DNA from 2 places in the Streptomyces sp. NPDC005483 genome. Region 2 is predicted to be linked to the other one. Evidence: riboswitches for the same ligand, from Rfam matches in the RefSeq annotation. Region 2 holds a riboswitch; the other holds the start of a gene.

Region 1 (3,393 bases), on a different contig from region 2:
GACAGCGAGGTCGAGCGGCTCGTCCGCAACCGCCTCGACGAGATCCCGCACGAGCTGGCCAACCCGTCCCGCCGCGCCGCCAAGGAGCTCTCCCGGGAGCTGTTCCCGGCGGACTCGCGCATGTCGCGCCCGCGCCAGGGCACCGGGGAGACCGTCGAGAACATCGACTCCGCGGCCGTACGCGCCTTCTACGAGAAGCACGTGCGGCCCGCCACCGCGACCGCCGTGGTCGTCGGCGACCTCACCGACATCGACCTGGACGCGCTGCTCGCCGACACCCTGGGCTCCTGGACCGGCTCCACGGCTCAGCCGCGCCCGGTACCGCCGGTGACCGCCGACGACACCGGCCGGGTCGTCATCGTGGACCGCCCCGGCGCCGTCCAGACGCAGCTGCTGATCGGCCGCGTCGGCGCCGACCGGCACGCACGCGTGTGGCCCGCGCAGGTGCTCGGCACGTACTGCCTCGGCGGCACCCTCACCTCCCGCCTGGACCGCGTCCTGCGCGAGGAGAAGGGCTACACCTACGGCGTACGGTCGTTCGGCCAGGTCCTCAGGTCCGCCCCGGACGGCTCGGGCGCCGCGATGCTCGCCATCAGCGGCTCGGTCGACACCCCGAACACCGGTCCCGCGCTGGACGACCTGTGGAAGGTGCTGCGCACGCTCGCCGAGGGCGGACTCACCGACGCCGAACGGGACGTCGCCGTACAGAACCTCGTCGGTGTGGCGCCGCTCAAGTACGAGACCGCGGCGGCCGTCGCGAGCACACTGGCCGACCAGGTCGAGCAGCACCTGCCCGACGACTACCAGGCGACCCTGTACCAGCAACTCGCCGCGACCGGCACCGTCGAGGCCACCGCCGCGGTCGTGAACGCCTTCCCGGTGGACCGGCTGGTGACGATCCTGGTCGGTGACGCGGCCGCCATCAAGGAGCCCGTCGAGGCCCTCGGCATCGGCGAAGTCAAGGTCGTGACGGCCGAGTAGACGAACCCTGACTCGAAGGGGCCCTGGTGACACGAGTGTCGCCAGGGCCCCTTCGACACCCAGATCTCTTAGATGTCCGAATTGGGCAGGAGGTTGCCTGTCTGCCCTGTGGGATGCGCTACAAACACCCCGATCGGTTTGGGGATTGAAAGTGGCCCCGCTTAGCGTCCTCTGGGCTGTCCGTCAGGCACCGAGCCGCGCCCGCGGCACCGGACAGTCATCGCCGAGTCCCCGCATGGCGCGAGCCAGGGGAGCCGGGGACCCACCAAGTCCCTGGGGTGAATCGGACGCCCGCGCACCGCGAGGGGGTCCGTAGGAGACCTTCCTGCTCCGAACCCGTCAGCTAACCCGGTAGGCGAGAAGGAAGGAAAGGACCAGCCACCACATGGCGTTCACCTGCGCCACCGGGAAGCACCGTCGTCCCAGCCGCATCAAGCGCACCACCGCCCGCGCGGCAGGCGTCGCGGCCCTCGCCACCACCGGCGTCATCGGCACCCTCGCCGCCCCGGCGCTCGCCGCCGACAACTCCGTCGAGCAGACCGGCCTGATGCCGGTCGTCAGCGTCGGCGACTCCCTCGCGGACCAGCTCGACGCCCAGGCCGAGGCCCAGGCGCAGGCCGCCGCGCAGAAGAAGGCGGCGGCGGAGGCCAAGCGCAAGGCCGAGGCGCGCGCCAAGGAGATACGCGAGGCCAAGGAGCGCGCCGCCCGCGAGGCCGAGCGCAAGCGCCTCAACGCCTTCGTCGCCCCGATCTCCGGCTCCTACATCTCCACCGGCTACAAGAGCGGCGGCTCCCTGTGGTCGTCCGGCAGCCACACCGGTGTCGACTTCCACGCCGCCAGCGGCACCTCCGTGCACGCGGTCGGCCGCGGCACCGTCGTCGAGGCCGGCTGGGGCGGGGCGTACGGCAACAACATCGTGATCAGGATGGCCGACGGCACGTACACCCAGTACGGCCACCTGTCGTCCATCGGCGTCTCGGTCGGCCAGTCGGTCACCCCCGGCCAGCAGATCGGGCTGTCCGGCGCGACCGGCAACACCACCGGGCCGCACCTGCACTTCGAGGCGCGCACCACCCCCGAGTACGGCTCGGACATCGACCCCGTCGCGTACCTGCGCTCGCACGGCGTGAACGTCTGACGACCCACCGCGCGATCCTGGCGAGGCCCCGGCTCTTCCGAGCCGGGGTTTCGTCGTTTCCAGCGCCCCGTTGTCCAAAAAATATCCCTGGATTCCGGTCCGCCGTCGGAAATTCCCGCTCATTGCAATAGAGTCACTGAACACACGTCAATCGGCGACGTTTCACGGGGATTAAGACGGAGGTCGGACATGCGTATTCCGGCGCACTCGGTATGCACGGCGATCCGCGACGACATCGTCGCCGGTGTCCACGAGCGCGGGAGCCGGCTCACCGAGGAACTGCTCGCCCGCCGCTACGGGGTCTCCCGCGTCCCGGTCCGCGAGGCCCTGCGCACCCTGGAGGCCGAGGGCTTCGTGGTGACGCGGCGGCACGCGGGCGCGTGCGTGGCCGAACCGACCGAGCAGGAGGGCGCCGACCTCCTGGAGATGCGCATGCTCCTGGAACCGCTCGGCGCCTCCCGGGCCGCCCAGCGGCGCACCGAGGCCCATCTGAAGGTGCTGCGCGGCCTGGTCAGGCTGGGCCAGGAGCGTGCCAGGCGGGGCAACAGCGACGATCTGCGCTCCTTGGGGGGCTGGTTCCACGAGACGCTCGCGCAAGCCTCCGGCAGCCCGGCGCTGACCTCGATGCTGACCCAGCTGCGGCACAAGATCGCGTGGATGTACGTCGTGGACGCGCCCGCCGACCCCGTGGAGTCCTGGGTCGAGCACGGCGCGATCGTGGACGCGGTGGCACGCGGGGACGGCGAGCGCGCGCGGGCGATCACGGCGCTGCACACCGAGCGCTCGGGCGCGGTGCACCGGCTGCGGTTCGTTTCCGGGCAGGACCGCGCGGACCGTGTGAGGACCTCGCAACATCCTGTAAACGTGACGGGTGTGCGGCATTAACACGGGCACCGTATACAAAGAGGGAGTAATTCGCGGGGGACTATTTCTGCTGCCCGCGGAAGGGAAATGCGAAGGGCCCGCCCGATAATTCGGACGAGCCCTTCGATGCTTTTCAGGGCACCTTTGCTCAGACGGTCTCGGGAAGCTCCTCGAGACCCTCGGCGACCAGCTTCGCGAGCCGGTCGAGGGCCGCGTCCGCGCCCTCGGCGTCGGAGGCGAGGACGATCTCCTCGCCGCCCTGCGCGCCCAGGCCGAGAACGGCCAGCATGGAGGCCGCGTTGACGGGGTTGCCGTCGGCCTTGGCGATCGTCACCGGGATACCTGCGGCCGTGGTGGCCCGGACGAAGATGGAAGCGGGGCGGGCGTGGAGGCCCTCGGCCCAGCCGACG
Region 2 (3,393 bases):
GACCTGCCGCCGGACCAGCGGGAGGAGGACGCCCGCTCGGGCTGCTTCGAGTTCGCGGTGGGCGAGGAGACGTGGGTCCTCGGACGGCCACGGGTGCGGCTCAGGGTGACCTCGGAGGTGTCGCGCGGGCAGGTCGTCGCGCGGCTCTGCGATGTCGCCCCGGACGGCTCGTCGACCCTGGTCACGCGCGGAGTGCTGAACCTCTCGGCCCGTCATGGGCGGGACCGTGTGGTGCCCTGGGAGCCGGGGGCCACGCAGGAGGTGGCCTTCGAGCTGAACGGCGTCGGGCACGCCTTCCCGCCCGGCCACCGCATCCGGCTCGCCGTGTCCTCCGCGTACTGGCCGTGGATCTGGCCGCAGCCCGGGTCGCAGGCGGGATTCACGCTGGAGCCGGCGGGCAGCTTCCTCGAACTGCCGGTACGCGCGCGTGAAGTGGACCCGGCCATCGCCTTCGAGGAGCCGGAGCAGTCCGCGCCGCTGGGGGCCGCCCGCGGCGTAGCCGCTGATGGATGGAGCCCCGCCACCCTGGACGAACCCCGCCCGGAGCGGCTGGTGGTCCGTGACGTGGCCAAGGGTGAGTGGCGTCTGGAGGTCGACCCCCGGTGCGGCGGCACGCGCGTGTACCCCGACGGCCTGGAGTTCACCGAGGACGCGCTGGAGACCTACACGATCGACGAGCAGGACCCGCTGTCCGCGCGCACCCGCTCGGACTGGTCGATCCGGCTGCACCGCCCCGAGCTCGCCTGGGACGTGACCGTCCGGACCCGCTCGGAGATCACCTGCGACGGGACGGACTTCCACACCTCCGACGAGGTCGTCTGCACCGACGGCGGCGAGGTGGTCTTCCACCGGACGTGGGAGCAACGGATCCCACGGGCGGCCGGTTGAACACGAGTTGAGCCTTCGTGGGCGTTTTACCCCTCTTGTGCTCGACTGTGATGTGGCCCACTCGCGCGGGCGGATCGGCATGGATGCGGAATCTGTCGATCCGCCTTTTCCCGTGCCCGAGTTGAGGCTTGGCGAACGCAAAGGATCAAGTGCCTCAAATGCCTCTTACCATGGTCAATAGGCACGGCATGTGAATTCGCCACTTGTTCCGGACATGTGCTCTCGCATACGTTCCCGGCCTGTCGGGCGGACGCCGAATCCTGCCACCGCCCGCAACACCCACCGAGAACCACGGCAGGAGCGGGGGAACCAGGTAAGTCGCCGGACCGGTCGTCTTCGGACATACCGGTACGGCTCGGGGTGAAGTCGCGCCTTTCGTCGGCGCGGCCGGGCAGCTCCCGCCCGAACCCGACAGCTCACCTCGCAGGCGACGGAGAGGAATTCGCATGTCTGCTGCCGCTCAGCACCGCCGTCCCCGCATCAGCCGTCTCGCCCGCAAGCTCGCCGTCGCCGGCACCGGAGCCGCCGTCCTCGCACTGCCGCTCATCGGGGCGACCACCGCGTCCGCGGCCACCCCGACCGTGCAGACCGCGACCACGCTCGGCTACTCCAACACCCTCGACGGCTGGATCCGGGCCTCCCTCGCCGTCATGGCGGAGCACGGCATTCCCGGCTCCTACGACGGCATCTACCGCAACGTCATCCGCGAGTCCTCCGGCAACCCCTACGCCATCAACCTCTGGGACTCCAACGCGGCCGCCGGCACGCCCTCCAAGGGTCTGCTCCAGGTGATCGACCCGACCTTCAACGCGTACCACGTGGCCAACACCTCGTGGGACCCGTACGACCCGGTCGCGAACATCACCGCGGCCTGCAACTACGCGGCGCAGCGGTACGGGTCCATCGACAACGTGTTCAGCGCGTACTAGGCCGTATCAGCCCCGCGGAAACAGTCTTTCGAGGACGACGGCGATACCGTCGTCCTCGTTCGACAGCGTCACCTCGTCGGCCACGGCCTTGAGTTCGGGGTGGGCGTTGGCCATCGCCACGCCGCGGGCAGCCCAGTCGAACATGGGGATGTCGTTGGGCATGTCCCCGAAGGCGATCGTCACCTCGGGCCCCAGGCCCAGGTGTTCGGCGGCCAGCGCGAGGCCGGTCGCCTTGGTGATGCCGCATGGCTGGAGTTCGACGGTCCCGGGCCCCGACATCGTGACCGTCGCCAGTGAGCTCACCACCGAGCGCGCCGTGACCGCCAACTCGTCGTCGGACAGGTAGGGGTGGCGCAGCAGCACCTTGCTGATCGGCTCGCGCCACAGGTGGTCGCGCCGGCCGACCCGAACGGCGGGCAGGGTGGGATGAGGCATCAGATAGCCCGGCTCGATGAGTGTCAGCCCGTCGACTCCGTCCTGGTCCACGGCCGCGTACACCTGCCCGACCTCGGCCTCGATCTTGCCGAGCGCGGTCTCCGCCAGCTCCCGGTCCAGGGTCACCGACCAGAGCAGACGGTCCGCGCCGGCGTCGTACACCTGCGCGCCCTGTCCGCACACCGCGAGCCCCGTGCTGCCGAGCTCGTCGAGGAGCGGCCGCACTCTGGGTGCCGGCCGCCCCGTCACGACGAGATGCCGGGCCCCGCTCGCCGCCACCCGCGCGAGCGCGGCCAACGACCGGTCGGAGAGCGTGTCGTCGGCGCGGAGCAGCGTGCCGTCCAGGTCGGTGGCGATGAGTGAATATGCGGGGGAGGCGGCCATGATCAGAGAATACGGATGGTTGGCCCCTGCGACTCGACGCGAACCGGACGGCTGCTGCTTTCACATCCGTTGACGGCAGTTCCGGTTCAGGGGCGAGGCGGTACCGAACGGGTTTGATCGGCGAACCGGGCCGGCGTACCCCGAACACCCCGGCGGACTGCGGACCTTCAGGACGGCGCCGACACGATCCATCGTCCGACGAGGTCCGGCCCAGGTGTTTTTCGGCCGCGCGTCCCGCGCAGCGGTCACGCCCAGGACCGCACCACCAGGTCGAGCTGATGCCGTCGAGACTCCGGCCCCCGAACCCGCCGACCCTGGACGGACGATCTGCCGACGACCCCACGGCCCGGCGACCTCCCCGCGCGTCCCGCGCAGCGGTCACGCCGAGGACCGCACCACCAGTTCGGTCGGGAGGATCACTCCCGCCGTGTCCTCGCCCGCGATCTGGGCGAGGAGCATGCGGACCATCTCGGCGCTGATGCGGTCGAAGGGCTGGCGCATGGTGGTGAGGGCGGGGGCGATGGCGGTGGCCGCCGGGGAGTCGTCGAAGCCTCCGACAGCGATGTCATCAGGGACCGAACGCCCGGCCTGCTGAAGGACGCCCACCACCCCCAGGGCCATGAGGTCCGAGGCGACGAACACCGCGTCCATGTCCGGGGCTTGGGCCAGCAGGCGGCGGGCCGCCCGTTCGCCGCCGCTGCGCCGGAAGTCGCCCTCGACGACGAGCGCGGGGTCGAAGGGCAGGCCCGCCTCGGCC

What was found. A riboswitch is a leader RNA that binds a small molecule or an ion and turns the genes downstream of it on or off. The one in region 2 is predicted to bind cyclic di-AMP.
Region 1: linked by a shared signal. The riboswitch ahead of ABZT06_RS03910 (M23 family metallopeptidase) and the one ahead of ABZT06_RS29800 (transglycosylase SLT domain-containing protein) in region 2 are both predicted to bind cyclic di-AMP.

What each region holds. Positions count from the first base shown of each region.
Region 1 covers NZ_JBEXEA010000002.1:127,653-131,045, forward strand. The annotation lists gene ABZT06_RS03905 (pitrilysin family protein) at 1-981, shown strand, start outside; cyclic di-AMP (ydaO/yuaA leader) riboswitch at 1,193-1,353, shown strand; gene ABZT06_RS03910 (M23 family metallopeptidase) at 1,367-2,119, shown strand; gene ABZT06_RS03915 (GntR family transcriptional regulator) at 2,309-3,004, shown strand; gene ABZT06_RS03920 (HPr family phosphocarrier protein) at 3,132-3,393, opposite strand, start outside.
Region 2 covers NZ_JBEXEA010000017.1:64,579-67,971, forward strand. The annotation lists gene ABZT06_RS29795 (CocE/NonD family hydrolase) at 1-888, shown strand, start outside; cyclic di-AMP (ydaO/yuaA leader) riboswitch at 1,159-1,331, shown strand; gene ABZT06_RS29800 (transglycosylase SLT domain-containing protein) at 1,335-1,817, shown strand; gene ABZT06_RS29805 (HAD family hydrolase) at 1,824-2,636, opposite strand; gene ABZT06_RS29810 (LacI family DNA-binding transcriptional regulator) at 3,015-3,393, opposite strand, start outside.